DNA from 4 places in the Streptomyces sp. NPDC002623 genome. Region 1 is predicted to be linked to each of the others. Evidence: riboswitches for the same ligand, from Rfam matches in the RefSeq annotation. Region 1 holds a riboswitch; each other region holds the start of a gene.
What was found. Region 1 has a riboswitch for cobalamin ahead of ACWD4O_RS03450 (ribonucleoside-diphosphate reductase subunit alpha). Riboswitches for the same ligand answer to the same signal wherever they lie in the genome.

Region 1 (4,716 bases):
CGGTGGAGTGGGTCCGGTCGGTGTACCGGGGCGACCGGTACAAGTTCGTCGCACGCCTGAAGCGGCCCACCGAGTGAGGATCTTGTAGTCGTATACGGAGGCGGTCTTCCGCTGCGCTTATTCGTCCCTTACATTGCCTGCGCATTACAACGGTGATCAAGGCGATCAGCGAGGGGATGGAGCCGCCGATGTCAGATGCCCCGGAAGTGCCGAAGGAGCCGGTGGTGACGCCTGTGCGCGTCGTCATCGCCCTGTGTCTGTTCGCGCCGTTCGTGGCGATGCTGTGGGTGGGTTCGTACGCGAAGGTCGATCCGGCGTTCATCGGGATCCCCTTCTTCTACTGGTACCAGATGCTGTGGGTGCTGCTGTCCACCGCGCTCACGGTGACCGCGTACAAGCTGTGGCAGATCGACCAGCGCGGCCGTAGGACCCGGAGCGGGGGTGCGGCGGAATGAACGACGGCGTGAACGGCGTGGCACTCGCCGTCTTCATCTTCTTCTTCCTGGCCGTCACGGCCATGGGCTTCCTGGCCGCGCGCTGGCGCAAGGCCGAGAACGAGAACAGCCTCGACGAATGGGGCCTGGGCGGCCGGTCGTTCGGCACCTGGGTCACCTGGTTCCTGCTCGGCGGCGACCTCTACACCGCGTACACCTTCGTCGCCGTCCCGGCGGCGATCTACGCGGCGGGCGCGGCCGGCTTCTTCGCGGTGCCCTACACGATCCTCGTCTACCCGCTGATCTTCACGTTCCTGCCCCGCCTGTGGTCGGTCTCCCACAAGCACGGCTATGTGACGACCTCCGACTTCGTGCGCGGCCGCTGGGGCTCGAAGGGCCTGTCGCTGGCGGTCGCCGTCACCGGCATCCTGGCAACGATGCCATACATCGCGCTGCAGCTCGTGGGCATCCAGGCGGTGCTCGACGTGATGGGCGTCGGCGGCGGCGAGGACACCAACTGGTTCGTGAAGGACCTGCCGCTGCTGATCGCGTTCGGCGTGCTGGCCGCCTACACCTACTCCTCGGGCCTACGGGCCCCCGCGCTGATCGCGTTCGTGAAGGACACGCTGATCTACATCGTCATCGCGGTGGCGATCATCTACATCCCGATCAAGCTCGGCGGCTTCGACGACATCTTCGCCAAGGCGGGCGAGGCGTTCAGCCAGACCAACCCGGCGACGGGCAAGCCGCGCGGCGCGCTGGCGCCGGGCGAACCCGGTCAGTGGACCTACGCGACGCTGGCGTTGGGCTCGGCGCTCGCGCTGTTCATGTACCCCCACTCGATCACGGCGACGCTCTCCTCCCGCAGCCGTGAGGTGATCCGCCGCAACACCACGATCCTGCCGCTGTACTCCCTGATGCTGGGCCTGCTCGCGCTGCTCGGCTTCATGGCGATCGCCGCCGGGGTCAAGGTCACCAACGGGCAGCTGGCCATCCCGCAGCTGTTCGAGGACATGTTCCCGGCCTGGTTCGCGGGCGTGGCGTTCGCGGCGATCGGCATCGGCGCGCTCGTGCCGGCGGCCATCATGTCGATCGCGGCCGCGAATCTCTTCACGCGCAACATCTACAAGGACTTCATCAAGCCGGACGCGACGCCCGCGCAGGAGACCAGGGTCTCCAAGCTGGTCTCGCTCCTGGTGAAGGTGGGGGCCCTGGTCTTCGTCCTCACCATGGACAAGACCGTCGCCATCAACTTCCAGCTGCTGGGCGGCATCTGGATCCTGCAGACCTTCCCGGCCCTGGTCGGCGGCCTCTTCACCCGCTGGTTCCACCGCTGGGCCCTGCTCGCCGGCTGGGCGGTCGGCATGCTCTACGGCACGGTCGCCGCGTACGGCGTCGCCTCCCCGACCCAGAAGCACTTCGGCGGCTCGTCGAAGGAGATCCCGGGCCTCGGCGAGATCGGCTACATCGGCCTGACGGCGTTCGTCCTGAACGTCGCCGTCACGGTGGTCCTGACCTTCGCCCTGAAGGCGCTCAAGGCTCCGGAAGGCATCGACGAGACCAAGCCGGAGGACTACACGGCGGACGCCGGCGACCCGGGCGTCCAGAAGGAACTGCCCCCGGCGACGGCGAACGCCGGTCACTGACCCGAGGAACCGGGCGAAGCACGCGGAGGGCCGTCGGAGACATCCGGCGGCCCTCCGCCCTGTGCGTGTCGCACACTGCCTGGCATGGACATCCACATCCGGGCAGTACGACCCACCGAGCACGACGCCCTCGGCGAACTCACGGCCCGCGCCTACCTGGACGACGGGCTGCTCGACTTCGGCGAGAGCGACGAGTACCTCCACGAGCTGAGGGACGTCGCGAAACGTACGGCCGCCGCCGAGGTGCTGGTCGCCGTGGAGGGCGACGCGGTCCTCGGCGGAGTGACCTTCGTCCCCTCGGGGGGTGCGATGGCCGACATCGCGCGCCCCGGCGAGGCCGAGATACGGATGCTGGCGGTCGCGCGCGAGGCGCGCGGCCGCGGCGCGGGCGAGGCCCTCGTGCGGGCCTGCCTCAACCGGGCGCGGGCCGCGGAGGGCTGCACGGCCGTCGTCCTGTCGACCCAGCGCACCATGGCGGCCGCCCACCGCATCTACGAACGTCTCGGTTTCGTCCGCACACCAGAGCGGGACTGGAATCCCCTGCCGCACCTGGACGACATCACTCTCCTCGCCTACAAGTTGACGCTCTGAAACCAGCGCGACACAACATCTGGGGGTGACACGACAGCCGGGCACAAGATGTATGCTCATGCTCGCTGTCGCCGCAGGGGAATCCGGTGCGAATCCGGAACTGTCCCGCAACGGTGTACACGCGTGCATGTCCACCCATATGTGCACGCCTGTTCAGTCCGAGGTCCTGCCGACAGCGCGCCCGGCCGTCCCGGTCCGGGTGCCCTGACGTCCGGGCCTCGCGGAGTGGGCCGGTGGACGCGACGCCCCGTGCGCTCGTGTGCTGCCCTGCCCTCCGCCAGGCCCCCTGCCGAGCGAGGGAGAGCCTCACGTGACCATCGCGCCAGCCGACCCGGTTTCAGTCTTCGAGCTGGAGACCGACGGTCCCGGGAACGCGTTGCTGCGGACCCTGACCGAGCTGACCGCCGACCTTCCCGACGCCGCCCCCGGCCGGGTCGCCGCCGCCGCCCTGCGCGGCCGGTCCTCGCGGGCCGACGAGGCGGAGCTGCGCGAGCTGGCGACGGAGGCGGCCGCCGGTCTGATCTCCGAGGACCCCGCCTACTCGAAGCTGGCCGCCCGGCTGCTGACCATCAGCATCGCCGCGGAGGCCGCCTCCCAGGGGGTCACGTCGTTCACCGCCTCGGTCGCCGTCGGCCACCGCGAGGGTCTGATCGCGGACCGCACCGCCGAGTTCGTGCGCGTCCACGCGGCCCGTCTCGACGCGCTGATCGACACGACCGCCGACGACCGCTTCGGCTACTTCGGGCTGCGCACTCTGCACAGCCGCTATCTGCTGCGGCACCCGATCACCCGCAAGGTCGTCGAGACGCCCCAGCACTTCCTGCTGCGCGTCGCCGCCGGCCTGGCCGAGGACGACAGCACGCGTGCGCTGGACGAGGTCGCCGCGCTGTACGGGCTGATGAGCCGCCTGGACTACCTGCCGTCCTCCCCCACGCTCTTCAACTCCGGCACCCGGCACCCCCAGATGTCGTCCTGCTACCTCCTCGACTCCCCGCTGGACGAGCTGGACTCCATCTACGACCGCTACCACCAGGTCGCCCGTCTCTCGAAGCACGCCGGCGGCATCGGGCTGTCGTACTCCCGGATCCGCAGCCGCGGTTCGCTGATCCGCGGCACCAACGGGCACTCCAACGGCATCGTGCCGTTCCTGAAGACCCTGGACGCCTCGGTCGCCGCCGTGAACCAGGGCGGCCGGCGCAAGGGCGCGGCCGCGGTCTACCTGGAGACCTGGCACTCCGACATCGAGGAGTTCCTGGAGCTGCGGGACAACACCGGCGAGGACGCCCGCCGTACGCACAACCTGAACCTCGCGCACTGGATCCCGGACGAGTTCATGCGGCGCGTGAACGCGGACGAGCAGTGGTCGCTGTTCTCGCCCTCGGACGTGCCCGAGCTGGTCGACCTGTGGGGCGCGGAGTTCGAGGCCGCGTACCGCAAGGCCGAGCGGGACGGGCTCGCGAAGAAGACCATCCCGGCCCGTGACCTGTACGGCCGCATGATGCGCACCCTCGCGCAGACCGGCAACGGCTGGATGACCTTCAAGGACGCCGCCAACCGCACCGCCAACCAGACGGCCGAGCCGGGTCACGTCGTGCACTCCTCCAACCTCTGCACGGAGATCCTGGAGGTCACGGACGACGGCGAGACGGCCGTGTGCAACCTGGGTTCGGTGAACCTCGGCGCGTTCGTCGACCCGGCGGCCGAGGACGGCGACGGCATCGACTGGGAGCGGCTGGACGCGGCCGTCCGCACCGCCGTCACCTTCCTCGACCGGGTCGTCGACATCAACTTCTACCCGACCGAGCAGGCGGGCCGCTCCAACGCCCGCTGGCGGCCGGTCGGTCTCGGCGCGATGGGCCTGCAGGACGTCTTCTTCAAGCTGCGGCTGCCGTTCGACTCCGCCGAGGCCAAGGCCCTGTCCACCCGGATCGCCGAGCGCATCATGCTGGCCGCGTACGAGGCCTCCGCCGACCTGGCCGAGCGCAGCGGCCCGCTGCCCGCCTGGGACAAGACCCGTACCGCTCGCGGTGTGCTGCACCCCGACC
Region 2 (4,716 bases), on a different contig from region 1:
ACGACCCGGCGGCCGTCGGCGAGCTTGGTCTCCGTCGCCCAGCGCTGCACGTCGTGCAGGGCGCGGATGGCCATCGTGCCGTGCGCGGCGAGGGTCACGCGCTCGTGGTTGAGCTGGTTGGTGATCAGCCGCCAGCCCTGGTTCTCGGGACCGACCCGCCGGGAGACCGGGACCCGGACGTTCTCGTAGTAGCTGGCGGTGGTGTCGTGCGAGGCGAGGGTGCGGATGACCGTGCAGGAGTAGCCGGGGTCGGCGGTCGGCACCAGGAGCATGGTGATGCCCTTGTGCGGCGGGGCCTCGGGGTCGGTGCGCACGGCGAGCCAGACCCAGTCCGCGGTGTCGCCGTTGGTCGTCCAGATCTTCTGCCCGTTGACCACGTACTCGTCGCCTTCGCGTACCGCACGGGTCTTGAGGGCGGCGAGGTCGGTGCCGGCGTCGGGCTCGCTGTAGCCGATGGCGAAGTCGATCTCACCGGCGAGGATCTTCGGCAGGAAGTCGGCCTTCTGCTCGTCCGTGCCGTACCGCATGATCGTCGGGCCCACGGTGTTGAGCGCCATCAGCGGCAGCGGCACGCCGGCCTGGGCGGCCTCGTCGAAGAAGACGAACTGCTCGATGGGCGTGAGGCCCCGGCCGCCGTACTCCTTCGGCCAGCCGACGCCGAGCCAGCCGTCCGCGCCCAACTGGCGGATGGTCTTGCGGTAGAAGCGTTTCGCGGCGACCGGGTCGATGTGCCGGGCGTAGGCGTTGGCCGGCACCAACTCGGCGAAGTAGGCGCGCAGTTCGGTGCGCAGCCGCAGCTGCTCGGGCGTGTGGTCGAGGTGCACGGCGCCTCCTGGCTTCCCAAGGCCGGTGTCCGGACGGTCCTGACGGCGCACACGGTAGAACGTGTTCCAGAAATTGGGAATGGGGAGCGCAACGCCAGAAGGGCCCCGGAGCAGAAGCGCTCCCGGGGCCCTTCGACCGTGCGGCGATCAGTGAGGTACCGGAGTCGGCTGGGCCGTCACCGCCGGCTTCCTGGCGGCCTCGGGAGCCAGCAGGCGCTCCGCGAGCACCCCGAAGACCAGCCCGAAGGCGGTCCACAGGGCCGCCTGCACGGCGAGGGCGGCGAGCCGGTACTGCCACAGCAGAGTCGCAGGGAAGTCCGCCGGAGCCTCGTTGAACGACGGCAGGAAGGCGTACGCCAGGCCCACGACGAGGACGAAGAACCCGCCCGCCGCCAGCGTGGCGTTCCAGTTGCCCAGGCGCGGCGCGAGACGCCTGCCCAGGACGACGGCGCCGACCGCCAGCAGCACACTGAGCACGACCATCAGGAAGTACAGCGTGGTGCGCTGGTTCAGCGTGTCGGGATCCCCGACGGCCGGCGGGTTGGCGGGGTACTTCAGGAACGGGACGACATACACCGAGACCAGCCCGGCGCCCGCCAGGAGCAGCGCGCTCGCGCGCGGCCCGAAGCGGCCGATGCGGCCGAGCGCGAAGCAGTACGCGAGGGCCGCGATGCCGCCGAAGGCGACCCCGTAGACGAGGACGCCGGTGGACAGGCCCGCGGTGGACTGCAGGGTGCGGCTGACGAGTTCCTCGCCGCCGTGCTCGTGGGCGTGCGTCTCCTCGAAGGCGATCGCCTCGTCGACGCGCGGTTCGCCCAGGAAGTAGGCGACGAAGAGGGCCACCAGGCCCGCGGCAAGTCCCGCGAGCATGCCACGGACCAGGAGGTTTCTGACAGTTGCGGAGTTCATGAGCGGATACGCTTCCTCTTCGCTGTCAGTGGCAGGGGAAGCCGAGCAGGTGGCGGGCGTCGTGCACCCACTCGTGGACGCCCTCGCCGGACACCACGGACGTGGCGCCCTGTTCGGCGCCGACGAAGTACAGCAGGACCAACATCAGGATGCCGAAGAAGACCGCCCACGGGACGATCGCCCCGATCGGCAGCTTCTCGGGGAGGGCGGTAGGGGTAGCGCTCGGCTGGACGGCGGACTGCGCCATGGCAGGACCTCCTGGGGGAACTCGCGTCCCGGCTCGGTGGTGCACAGGACGACGGTGCGGGTCTGACTCACCCGGCCCGCACCTGAGATGGGGGCCCGGCACACAGTGGCGCGACCGTGCCGGGCTTCCACCGGCTTCCGCTTGTCCGTCGTCGATGTCGATTTCGTCGAGGACCGTACCGCGAAAGTGCAGATCCGGCCAAGGGCGCACGGACGGGGTACGGGAGCGGGACCGCCGGCCCGTCCGGCAGGATGACCTCCGATGACGGGTGCGGAACTGCGGGCGCGGCCCGGTCGCGCGGGGCCGGAGGCCGCCGAACACCGGCGGGTCGAGGGCGTGTTGTCGGCCCGCGCCGCCCACCGGGCCACGACGGACCCGCGGCTGCCCGCCCGGGTTCCGACACGGCCGGCGCCCGTCCCGGTCATGTGCCGGATGCCGCACGGGACACGAGAGAAAGGCGTCGCATGACGAGCAGGCTGGTCCTGGTCTCCCCCGCGCTCACCGCCGCCCTGCGCGAGGCGCGGTTCGACGACGGCGGTCCGCTCGACGACGTCGGGCGGCGGCGGGCCCGGGCGGCCGCCGGGACGCTGCCGACGGCCGAGCGCGTCTGGACGTCGCCCACCGTGCGCTGCCGCGAGACGGCCGTCGCACTGGGCCTCGACGCGGTGGACGCGCCCGGGCTGGCGGCGCTGGACGCGGGCCGCTGGCGGGGCGAGGCGCTGGCGGACGTGGGGGCTCGGGAGCCGGACGCGCTGGCCGCGTGGCTCACGGACCCCACGGCCGCGCCGCACGGCGGGGAGTCGGTGCGGGCGGTGTGCGAACGGGTGGCCGCCTGGCTCGACACGGCCGCGCTGCAGCCGGGGCGGACCGTGGCCGTCGCCGAGCCCGAGGTCGTCCGGGCCGCGGTGGTACGGGCGCTGGGAGCGCCGGAGTCGGCGTTCTGGCGCACTGACGTGCCGCCGCTGACGGCCGTGGAGCTCAGCGGCCGGTCGGGGCGCTGGAACGTACGGATGGGCAGCCCGCTCTGAGACGTCCGCCGTGAGTCGCCCCTGCGAGGTGTCCGCCGCGAGGGCGCCTGCGCGCGGTCTCAGCCCAGCGTGGCGAGAAAGTCCGTGCAGGTCGCGGCGCAGGCGCGGCAGGCGGCCGCGCCCTCCTCGGCTCCCGGATGCTTGTCGAAGACATGGGCGCACTCCAGGCAGACGGTCCGGCACCACTCCAGCTGGGCGCGGATGCCGGCCTCGTCCATCCGGTTGTCCTCGGACAGCACCCGGCAGGTCGCGTCGCACACCTCCGCGCACATGATGCCCTTGCGTCGCACGAGTTCGTCTCGTTCGGTCCCCTCCGGGTCCACGAGGCTCGCCCGCAGCGCACAGGTTCGCGCACATTCGGTGCACGCCTGCGCGCAGGCGAAGCGGTCCTCCAGGAATCGGAAGAGTTCCTGTTGGGATGTCGTCGAAGTCACCCCCGGCGGGTAGCCGGTAGGAGCGGCGCCAAACCCGCCCGGCAGCAGCGACGTCTGCCGGACGCCATGCGTGAGGTTCCGTCGACGGGGAGTCACGTCTCCGGACTGGTCCCGGAATGGCGGGTTCATGACCCGTTACGGGGGTATTCGGCTGATATGACTACCGCAAGCATGCAGCTGGCCGCCGCGAGCGGCCTGCTCAGTCTCGTGATGTTCGTCGTCGGCATGGCCGTGCTGGCCGTGCTGGCCGGCGGCTTCTGGCTGGGCGCGCGTGTCAAGTCGCGTGAGCCGGACCGGCCGCGCCCCGAGGAGCAACCGCAGCTGCCGCCGGGCGGCGCGGTGCGTGAGATCCGCGAGAACCGCGAGCCCGACGAGGTTCCTCGGACCCCGAAGGGGGGCCGCCCCCTCACCCCGTACGAACTGAGCAACATGCAGACCCGGGCGAGCACGGACCAGAAACGCCCGCGCTGGAGCCGCGGCAGCAGCGGCTCGTTCGGCGGCGGCGGCCTGGGAGCCCACTGATCACCGGGCTCCCCCTCGCCCGCGCCGGTCAGGCGCCGACGTAGGCCGCCAGGTGCTCCCCGGTGAGGGTGGGACGGGCGGCGACGAGGTCGGCAGGCGTGCCCTCGAAGACTATCTTTCCGCCGTCGTGGCCGGCGCCGGGGCCGAGGTCGATGATCCAGTCGGCGTGCGCCATGACGGCCTGGTGGTGCTCGACGACGATGACGGACTTGCCGGAGTCGACGAGCCGGTCCAGCAGGCCGAGCAGTTGTTCGACGTCGGCGAGATGGAGACCGGCGGTCGGCTCGTCGAGGACGTAGACGCCGCCCTTGTCGCCCATGTGGACGGCCAGCTTGAGCCGCTGCCGCTCGCCGCCGGACAGGGTGGTGAGCGGCTGGCCGAGGGTCAGGTAGCCGAGCCCGACGTCGGCGAGCCGGTCGAGGACGCGGTGCGCGGCCGGGGTGGCGGCCTCGCCGGCGGCGAAGAACTCCTCGGCCTCGCTCACCGACATCGCCAGCACCTCGCTGATGTCCCGGCCGCCCAGGCGGTATTCGAGGACGGCAGGCTGGAACCGCTTCCCCTCGCAGTCCTCGCACATCGTGGCGACCGTCTGCATGATCGCCAGGTCGGTGTAGATGACACCGGCACCGTTGCAGGTGGGGCAGGCGCCCTCGGAGTTGGCGCTGAACAGCGCCGGCTTCACCCCGTTGACCTTGGCGAACGCCTTGCGGATCGGATCGAGCAGTCCGGTGTAGGTCGCCGGGTTGCTGCGT
Region 3 (4,716 bases), on a different contig from region 1:
TCGACCTACTACCTCGGCGTCAACCGCAACAAGCGCTCCCTCGCCCTGGACCTCAAGAACACCGAGGATCTGCGGCTGGCCCAGGAACTGGTCTCGCGCGCGGACATCATGATCGAGAACTTCAAGCCGGGCGGTCTGGCCCGGTTCGGTCTGGACTACGAGACGGTCCGCACGGACAACCCCGGGCTGATCTACACCTCGATCAGCGGGTTCGGCACGGCCGGCGGGGCCGCGCTGCCCGGCTACGACCTGCTGGTCCAGGCGGCGTCCGGACTCATGAGCCTGACCGGGGACGCGGACGGTCCGCCGTACCGGGCGGGGATCTCGGTGTTCGACGTGATGACCGGCATGCACGCCGCCATCGGGATCCTGGCCGCGCTCAACCACCGCAACGCGACCGGGGCCGGACAGCACGTCGAGGTCAACCTCCTCTCCTCCGCGCTGTCGGGCCTGGTGAACCACACCTCGGCCCAGGTGGCCGGCGGTGTCGTCCCGCACCGGATGGGCAACGCGCATCCCAGCCTGTTTCCCTACGAACCGCTGCCCACGGCCGACAAGGACCTCATCGTCATCGCGGGCAACGACGGCCAGTTCCGCAGGCTCTGCGTCGAACTGGGCCTGGACGAGCTGGTCGAGGACCCTCGGTTCGCCGGCAACGAGGCCCGGACCCGCAACCGCGAGCAACTGCGTCCGCTCCTGGTCGCCAAGCTCGAACAGCGCCCGGCGGACGAGTGGTTCAGAAGACTGTCCGCGGCGGGTGTGCCCTGCGGACCGATCAACCACGTGGACGCAGGCGTCGCGCTCGCGGCGGACCTGGGGCTCGACCCGGTGGTCGCCCTGGGCAGCGGGCCGGACTCCGTGCCGATGATCCGCAACCCGATCACCTTCAGCGGCACCCCGCCCCGGCACGACCTTCCGCCGCCCGCCCTCGACCAGCACGGCGATGAGCTACGGGCCTGGCTCGCGACGGACAAGGAAGCGGATCGATGACCGCCGGACAGCCCCAACCTCAGCCCCAGCCCCAGCCCCAGCCCCAATCACAATCCCAGCCCCAGCCCCAGCCCCGGTATCCGACCGGTCTCGGGACCTCGGACGCCGCCACCATCAGCCTCCTCGGGCAGAACCTGGCGGAAGACCTGATGGGCCAGGTCGGCTTCGGCGAACTCGCGTTCTGGCTGGCCGCCCGACGCCGCCCCACCGCGGGCGAGGTGCGGCTCTTCGAGACGGTGCTGGTCGCGCTGGCCGACCACGGCTTCACGCCCACCGCGATCGCCGCACGCATGACCCTGTACTCCGCGCCGGAGTCCGTGCAAGGGGCCCTCGCCGCCGGGCTGCTCGGCGGCGGCTCCCGCTTTCTGGGCGTCACCGAGGACACCGGCCGCTTCCTCGCCGAGGTGCTCGCGGAGGCGAGCGCGGCGAGCGCGGCGGGCTCAGCGGGCGCGGCGGGCGTGCCCCTTCCCACCACCGACGCGGACTGGGATGCGCTGGCACGAGAAGCGCTGACGGAACGCAAGGCGGCGAGACAGCTCGTGCCCGGCCTCGGCCACCCGGTGCACAAGGAGGGCGACCCACGGACACCGGTGATCGTCCGTATCGCGCATGAGGAAGGGGTCTACGGCCCTCACCTCGCCCTGTTCGAGGCCGTCGGGCGGACGGCGCCGGACGTCCTCGGCCGCGCGCTGCCCCTCAACGGCGCCGGAGTGTGCGGAGCGGCGCTCGCCGATCTCGGGCTCCCCGTCGAGCTGCTGCGCGGCTTCGCGCTGCTCGCCCGGGCGGCCGGACTCCTCGGGCATCTCGCCGAGGAACTGCGCCGGCCCATCGCCCCGGACATCTACCGCTCGGTCGACCGCAACGCCCACTACGTCCCTGACGAAGCGCCGTAGGACCGACCGGAGGGCATCGGGGGCATCGGGGGTACGTGGGGCGAGCAGGCAATGCCATGGTAATTTTCGAACGCCAGTCGTATTCGTATACGCGGTAGTTCGCGTGCACGGGTCAGGGAATCCGGTGGGAGTCCGGAACTGACGCGCAGCGGTGAGGGTGACGGGCGGGGCGGCAACCACTGGACGACGGCCATGGCCGGGTCTGGGAAGGTGCCCCGCCGGGGTGATCCCGAGTCCGAAGACCTGCTGGCAGCCGACCGTCCGAACGGGCCCCGCGCATGGGCCTCGACGCCTAGGAAGCCGCTTCGTGCATCTGTCACGTCCCGCCCGCTGTTCCGTCCTGCTCCTGTCCGGGGCATTGCTGCTGTCCGCCTGTGGTCCGGGCTCGTCGTCCGAGGGGGCTTCGGGCGCCGGCGCGTCGGCGAAGGCCGTCACGCTGGACAACTGCGGGCAGAAGGTGACCGTCGGGGCCCCTCCAGAGCGGGCCGTCTCACTGAACCAGGGCACCACCGAGATCATGTTCTCGCTGGGCCTGGCCGACCGCATGGTGGGCACCGCCACCTGGACCGACCCGGTCATGAAGGGGCTCGAGAAGGCCGACGCTAAGGTGCCGCGGCTCGCCGACAACCAGCCGTCGTTCGAGAAGGTGCTGGACGCCGAGCCGGACTTCGTCGCCTCCTCCTTCGCCTCCACGCTGAGCAAGGGCGGAGTGGCCCCCCGCGACAAGTTCGAGGAGCTGGGGGTGCCGACGTACCTCTCGCCCGCCGACTGCGAGGGCAAGGACAACAGCGGCGGCGGCGACGGCTCGCGGACCGAGCCGCTGGCCATGGACACCGTGTACCGCGAAGTGCGCGAACTGGCGCGGATCTTCGGGGTGGCGGAGCGCGGCGAGAAGCTGGTCACCCAGCTCGAGGGCCGGGTGGCCGAGGCCACGTCCGGGATCGACGCCGCGGACGCCACCGTCCTGTACTGGTTCGCGAACCAGGAGTCCCCCTATCTGGCGGGCTGTTGCGGTGCGCCGGGCATCGTCACGAACGCGCTCGGCGCGAAGAACGTCTTCGACGACAGCACGCAGGAATGGCCGCAGGTGAACTGGGAGACGGTCGCCGACCGCAACCCCGACGTGCTCGTCATCGGCGACCTCACCCGTAAGTCGCAGACGGCCGAGACCGCCGCGCGGAAGATCGCGTTCCTGGAGTCCAACCCGGCGACCAAGAACATGGACGCGGTGCGGAAGAAGCGTTACGTGCTGCTCAGCGGGCAGGCCATGAACCCCACGATCCGCACCGTCGAGGGCGTGGAGAAGGTCGCCGCGGCGCTGCGCGCGTACGGGCTCGCCGGATGACCACCGCCCTGCGGTCGCCCGGGGTCCGACGGCTGCGGGCAGCCGCCGGGGCGCTGCGGGGCCTGGCCGGCCCGGTCGCCGGACTCGCGGTGCTGGCCGTTTCCGTCGCCGTGGCCATCACCATCGGGCCGGCGGACATCGGCGTCGGCGACGTCTGGTCCACGGTCGCCTCCCACCTGGGCTGGGGCGTCTCGGACCTGTCCCCCATCCGGGACGGCATCGTCTGGAACCTGCGGCTGCCGCGCACCCTGCTCGCCGCGGTGTGCGGCGCCGGGCTCGCCGTGTGCGGGGCGGTGCTGCAGTCGCTGCTGCGCAACCCGCTGGCCGACCCCTTCGTCCTGGGGGTGTCCTCCGGCGCGTCGACCGGGGCCGTCGTCGTGGTCGTCCTCGGGGTCGGCGGGAGCGTCGTGTCCGTGTCGGGGGGCGCGTTCGCGGGCGCGCTCGGCTCGTTCGCGCTGGTGCTGCTGCTCAGTCACACGCTCGGCGGGACGACGGACCGGGTGGTGCTGTCCGGTGTGGCCGCGATGCAGTTGTTCTCGGCCGTGACCTCGTTCGTCGTGCTGACGGCGGCCGACGCGGAGACCACCCGGGGCGTGCTGTTCTGGCTGCTCGGGTCGCTCAGCGGGGCCGGCTGGACCGAGGTGTGGCTCTGCCTGGCCGTGCTGGTGCTCGCCCTGACGGTGTGCCTCGGGTACGCGCGCACCCTGGACGCCTTCGCCTTCGGCCAGGACGCGGCGGCCACGCTCGGGGTCGCGGTGGTCCGGACCCGGCTGGTGCTGCTGTGCGTGACCGCCCTGTTGACGGCCGTGCTGGTGAGCGCGGCGGGCGCGATCGGCTTCGTCGGCCTGGTCCTGCCGCACGCGGCCCGCGCCCTGGTCGGACCCGGACATGCCCGGCTGCTGCCGGTGAGTGCGCTCGCCGGGGCGGTGTTCCTCGTGTGGGCCGACACCCTGGCCCGTACCGTCCTCGACCCGCAGGAGGTGCCGGTGGGCGTGGTGACGTCGCTCGTCGGCGTCCCGGCGTTCGTCCTGGTCCTGTACCGCACGAGGGGGACCCGATGAGGTGGACGCGATGAGGTGGACTCGGTGAGCGAGACGCACGACGGGGTGGACGCGTCGCCCACCCTCGCCGCCGACCGGGTGAGCCGCTCCGCCGACGGACGGCTGATCCTCGACGGCGTCAGCCTCGCCCCCCGGCCCGGCTCCGTGACCGGGCTGCTCGGCCCCAACGGATCGGGGAAGTCGACCCTGTTGCGGCTGCTGTCCGGGGTCCTGGCCCCCGCCTCGGGCGTCGTGACGCTCGACGGTCGCCCGCTGGGCGACTGGGGTCGCCGAGCCGTCGCCCGGCGCGTGGCCGTCGTCGAGCAACAGGCGGACACCCTGGTCGAGTTGACCGTCGCCGACGTGGTCCGCCTGGGCCGTGTCCCGCACCGCCGCGCCTGGACGCCGACGACCGCGGCGGACGAGAGTGCCGTCCGCACCGCTCTCG
Region 4 (4,716 bases), on a different contig from region 1:
CGTCGCCATCGCCGCCGACACCGGACGCAGCCCCCTCGACACCCTGGACGACCTGCGCGACTTCTACTACGACACCGCTCTCTCCGCCAGCCCCGCCGCCCTGCCCACCCTGCTCGCCTTCACCCGCCCCGGACACGTCCTGTTCGGCAGCGACTGGCCCTTCGCCCCCACCCCTGCCTCCCAGTACTTCGCCAACGGACTGGACAGCGGCGTGGACCCCCACACGCTGACAGCCGTCAACCGCACCAACGCCGAAGCTCTCTTCCCCCGCCTGGCCACGAAGCCGGCCGGGCCGGCGCCGGCCCGGCCGCTCCCCGTGCGGCTGCGCCAGTCCGCCCGACGGGCCGGCGCCCGCCTCTTCTACAAGCTCATCCAGCCCGGAACCCACTGAGAGCCCGACCGCCGCCGCGCACCCGATGCCCCCGGAGACAGCCGATGCCCAGACGGCCGTCGCCACCGGCGGCGGGCGGAGTTGCCGAGGATCCGCCGGTCTCTCCGGATTCCGCGAGCTGACGACTCGTCAACTACCTCTGAGTCACGGCCACTTTACTGACCGGGTGGGGCAATTGGCGGCAAGCGGTGGTCTACTGAGGTACATGCCCCTTTTGGACGATGAGCGGGAAGCTCTCATCATGGGTGTGGCCATCGCAGGAGGCGGGTCGGCGCTCCTCCTCGTCGGCGGGCTCATCTGGGGATTCCCGTGGCAGGTGATCCTGCTCGTGGTGGCTTTCACGGTCGTGCTCGGGGTCGCGATCTCCGCCATGACATTGGCCGAGGTACGGCGTGACGCGGAGCGGCAGGCGCGCAGCCGCGCGATGCTGACCGCCTGGGCGGGCCGCAACGGAGGGCGTTGCGAAACAGACTTGGCCGCGCTCACCACCGACGGGGAGCAGTGGAAGCTCCCCGCGAGCCCGCTCTTCCGCGGCGAAGTGCTGGCCGTGGTGCACCGGGACGGCGTCGAGGTGGGCATCGCCTGCTCCATCGTCGACGACGGCCTCGAGGGCGGAAACAGCTGGTACACGGCGATCCTGGTCCGCCTCACCGAGGAGCGGCCGCCGACCCGACTGCACCGCCGGGAGATACGCCGACTGGATCTGCCGCCGGGCGTGGTGTCGGTGGAGACGGGTCGCCAGGAGCTGTGCGTGCGGTACGTAGGCTGGCCCGACGCGTCGCCGGTGCTGGACACGCGGGTCGACGCCGCCGTCCGCCTGGCGGCGAGCCCGCAGGAGGCGTGACGCCGACGCGTCCGCGCCCCCGGCCCCGGCCCCCGCTCCGGCCCGCGAGTCGCCCCGGTTCTTCACTGCTGTCGGCCGTACGACCAGGGCCGGGCAACCCGGGCGGAGGGAGACGCGGGGGCGCGTTTCCCTCCCCCGATCCGTTCCACACGCGTCCGCCATGTGGCCCACGCCACCATCCGAATGCCGGACACCACGGGCCGCATCCCTGACGGTCGCCGTACGGTGGCTGGTGCAGCTGGTTCGCCCCGTCCGCCAGGCGGGATGCGTCGCAAGAGGGAACCCGGTGGGAATCCGGGACTGCCCCGCAGCGGTGAGCGGGAACGACCGCCGTCATACGCACTGGGTCCACGCAGGGCCTGGGAAGCGACGGCCAGTAGGTGTCTCGTACGACTTCGTACGACACAGACGTGCCCGCGAGTCCGAAGACCTGCCAACTGCCCGCACCCGAACCACTCGTGTGCGGACATCCCGGTGACCTCGTGGGCGGGTCGGCGTACCTACCAGGCGGACGACCGCGCCGTACCTTGCGCAGTCGGTCTCCGTCCGGTTCGTCACCCCTTCGCGCTCGCGTCCCGTCCCCGGGATCTCAGGGATTCATCTCGCGAAGGAGATCTCCGTGACCACCAAGCCCGCAGCCGCGGCAGCACGGGCCACCGTGTACGGCTACCCCCGCCAGGGCCCGAACCGGGAACTGAAGAAAGCCATCGAGGGCTACTGGAAGGGCCGCGTCACCGCCGACGCCCTCCGGACCGCCGCCGCCGAACTGCGTGCCGACAACTGGCGGCAGATCGCCGAGGCCGGCATCCACGAGGCGCCCACCGGCGACTTCTCGTACTACGACCACGTCCTGGACACCACCGTCATGGTCGGCGCGATCCCCGACCGCCACCGGGCGGCCGTCGATGCGGACGCCCTGGACGGCTACTTCGCCATGGCGCGCGGTACCCAGGACGTCGCGCCGCTGGAGATGACCAAGTGGTTCGACACCAACTACCACTACCTCGTCCCCGAGTTGGGCCCGGACACGGTCTTCACGACCGACTCCACCAAGCAGGTCGCCGAGCTGGGCGAAGCCCTTGCCCTCGGGCTCACCGCCCGTCCCGTCCTGGTCGGCCCGGTCACCTATCTGCTGCTGGCCAAGCCTGCCCCCGGCGTGGCGGCGGACTTCGACCCGCTGACCCTGCTGGACCGTCTGCTCCCGGTGTACGCCGAGGTCCTCGCCGACCTGCGGGCGGCGGGCGCGGAATGGGTGCAACTCGACGAGCCCGCCCTCGTCCAGGACCGCACCCCGGCCGAGCTCAACGCCGCCGCCCGCGCCTGCCGCGACCTCGGGGCCCTCACCGACCGGCCCAAGCTGCTGATCGCCTCCTACTTCGACCGGCTGGGCGAGGCCCTGCCCGTCCTGGCCAAGGCTCCCGTCGAAGGGCTCGCCCTGGACTTCACCGACACCGCCGCAGCCAACCTCGACGCGCTGGCAGCCGTGGGCGGGCTGCCCGGCAAGCGTCTGATCGCCGGTGTCGTCAACGGCCGCAACATCTGGATCAACGACCTGTCGAAATCCCTCGCCCTGCTCGGCACCCTGCTCGGCCTGGCCGACCGGGTCGACGTGGCCGCCTCCTGCTCCCTGCTGCACGTCCCCCTCGACACGGCCGCCGAACGGGACGTCGACCCGCAGATCCTGCGCTGGCTCGCCTTCGCGAAGCAGAAGACCGCCGAGATCGTCACCCTCGCCAAGGGGCTGACCCACGGCACCGGTTCCATCTCGGCGGAACTGACCGCGAACCGGTCCGATCTGGCCTCCCGCGTGAACTCCCCCGTCACCCACGACCCTGCCGTCCGGGCCCGCGCCGAGGCCGTCACCGATGCTGACGCCCGCCGCTCCCAGCCCTACGCCGAACGGGCCGCGGCCCAGCGCACCCACCTCGGCCTGCCGCTCCTGCCGACCACCACCATCGGCTCCTTCCCGCAGACCGGCGAACTGCGCACCGCCCGCGCGGACCTGCGGGCCGGCCGGATCGACACGGCCGGCTACGAGGAGCGGATCAGGGCCGAGATCCAGGAGGTGATCGCCTTCCAGGAGAAGACCGGCCTGGACGTCCTGGTGCACGGCGAGGCCGAACGCAACGACATGGTCCAGTACTTCGCCGAGCAGCTCACCGGCTACCTCGCCACCCAGCACGGCTGGGTGCAGTCCTACGGCACCCGCTACGTCCGCCCGCCGATCCTGGCGGGCGACGTCTCCCGCCCCGAGCCGATGACCGTGCGCTGGACGACCTACGCCCAGTCCCTCACCCCACGCCCGGTCAAGGGCATGCTCACCGGCCCGGTCACCATGCTCGCCTGGTCCTTCGTCCGCGACGACCAGCCCCTCGGCGACACCGCCCGCCAGGTCGCCCTCGCCCTGCGCGACGAGGTGAACGACCTTGAGACGGCGGGCACTTCGGTCATCCAGGTCGACGAGCCCGCCCTGCGCGAGACGCTGCCGCTGCGCGCCTCCGACCACCCCGCCTACCTCGCGTGGGCGACGGAGGCGTTCCGGCTGACGACGAGCGGCGTCCGTCCGGACACCCAGATCCACACCCATATGTGCTACGCCGAGTTCGGCGACGTCGTCCAGGCCATCGACGACCTCGACGCCGACGTCATCAGCCTGGAGGCCGCCCGTTCCCACATGCAGGTCGCCCGCGAACTCGCCGCCCACGGCTACCCCCGCGAGGCCGGCCCCGGCGTCTACGACATCCACTCCCCGCGCGTCCCGAGCGTGCAGGAGGCGGCCGAACTGCTGCGCACCGGCCTCGAGGCCATCCCCGCCGAACGGCTGTGGGTCAACCCCGACTGCGGCCTGAAGACCCGCGCCTGGCCCGAGACCCGCACCTCGCTGGAGAACCTCGTCGCCGCCGCCCGCACGGTCCGCGGCGAGCTGACCGCGTCCTGACCGACCGTCCCGAGAGCCGGGGCGCCACGAGCGCCCCGGCCCCCACTCGGGTCCGGCCGAGGGCTCAGGAGCAGAAGTCGGCGATCGTGCGGGTGAGGATGTCGGTCAGGCGGTCCAGCGAGGCGAGGCCGACGTACTCGGTCGCCGCGTGGGCGCGCTCGCGGACCGCCCCTGGGTGATGGAGCCCGCCGCCTTCCTGCCCGACCTCGTCTGGAGCGGCAAGCACCCGACCGTCCCGCTGCGGCAGCTTCCCCGCGGGCAGCGCGCACGCCGCGTCTTCACCGTCGTACGCCGCGGCCGCAGCGGACATCCCGCCGTCCTGGCCTGCCGCAATGCCCTCTCGCGGGCGGTCGCCCTCGACTCCGACCGGGCGGAGGACAGCACGGCCCACCGGTGCCAAGGCCCTGTGCGGCAACTGAACAGAGCGCTCCGGTCTTGCCTCCCCGTGTCGGGTCCCGTTACCTTGCGGCGAGTCTCTGACCAGGTACGCGGTGCGGTCCGGCGCATCGGTGCCCGGCGAGCGGAACGGGCATCGGGTGACAG

Region 2: another riboswitch for cobalamin. It lies ahead of ACWD4O_RS38425 (CbtB domain-containing protein); the one in region 1 lies ahead of ACWD4O_RS03450 (ribonucleoside-diphosphate reductase subunit alpha).
Region 3: another riboswitch for cobalamin. It lies ahead of ACWD4O_RS29145 (ABC transporter substrate-binding protein); the one in region 1 lies ahead of ACWD4O_RS03450 (ribonucleoside-diphosphate reductase subunit alpha).
Region 4: another riboswitch for cobalamin. It lies ahead of metE (5-methyltetrahydropteroyltriglutamate--homocysteine S-methyltransferase); the one in region 1 lies ahead of ACWD4O_RS03450 (ribonucleoside-diphosphate reductase subunit alpha).

The regions. Positions count from the first base shown of each region.
Region 1 covers NZ_JBSFWB010000002.1:167,576-172,291, forward strand. Annotated here, with positions in the region: gene ACWD4O_RS03430 (GntR family transcriptional regulator) at 1-77, shown strand, start outside; gene ACWD4O_RS03435 (DUF3311 domain-containing protein) at 189-455, shown strand; gene mctP (monocarboxylate uptake permease MctP) at 452-2,080, shown strand; gene ACWD4O_RS03445 (GNAT family N-acetyltransferase) at 2,165-2,671, shown strand; cobalamin riboswitch at 2,724-2,859, shown strand; gene ACWD4O_RS03450 (ribonucleoside-diphosphate reductase subunit alpha) at 2,982-4,716, shown strand, end outside.
Region 2 covers NZ_JBSFWB010000032.1:66,592-71,307, forward strand. Annotated here, with positions in the region: gene ACWD4O_RS38415 (acyl-CoA dehydrogenase family protein) at 1-824, opposite strand, end outside; gene ACWD4O_RS38420 (CbtA family protein) at 972-1,733, opposite strand; gene ACWD4O_RS38425 (CbtB domain-containing protein) at 1,759-1,980, opposite strand; cobalamin riboswitch at 2,017-2,173, opposite strand; gene ACWD4O_RS38430 (histidine phosphatase family protein) at 2,445-3,008, shown strand; gene ACWD4O_RS38435 (ferredoxin) at 3,068-3,442, opposite strand; gene ACWD4O_RS38440 (DUF6479 family protein) at 3,599-3,964, shown strand; gene ACWD4O_RS38445 (ATP-binding cassette domain-containing protein) at 3,993-4,716, opposite strand, start outside.
Region 3 covers NZ_JBSFWB010000017.1:202,999-207,714, forward strand. Annotated here, with positions in the region: gene ACWD4O_RS29135 (CaiB/BaiF CoA transferase family protein) at 1-990, shown strand, start outside; gene ACWD4O_RS29140 (citryl-CoA lyase) at 987-1,883, shown strand; cobalamin riboswitch at 1,944-2,148, shown strand; gene ACWD4O_RS29145 (ABC transporter substrate-binding protein) at 2,191-3,228, shown strand; gene ACWD4O_RS29150 (FecCD family ABC transporter permease) at 3,225-4,289, shown strand; gene ACWD4O_RS29155 (ABC transporter ATP-binding protein) at 4,314-4,716, shown strand, end outside.
Region 4 covers NZ_JBSFWB010000056.1:23,860-28,575, reverse strand. Annotated here, with positions in the region: gene ACWD4O_RS45390 (amidohydrolase family protein) at 1-391, shown strand, start outside; gene ACWD4O_RS45385 (hypothetical protein) at 639-1,235, shown strand; cobalamin riboswitch at 1,458-1,687, shown strand; gene metE (5-methyltetrahydropteroyltriglutamate--homocysteine S-methyltransferase) at 1,855-4,173, shown strand; gene ACWD4O_RS45375 (hypothetical protein) at 4,238-4,483, opposite strand; gene ACWD4O_RS45370 (LacI family DNA-binding transcriptional regulator) at 4,710-4,716, shown strand, end outside.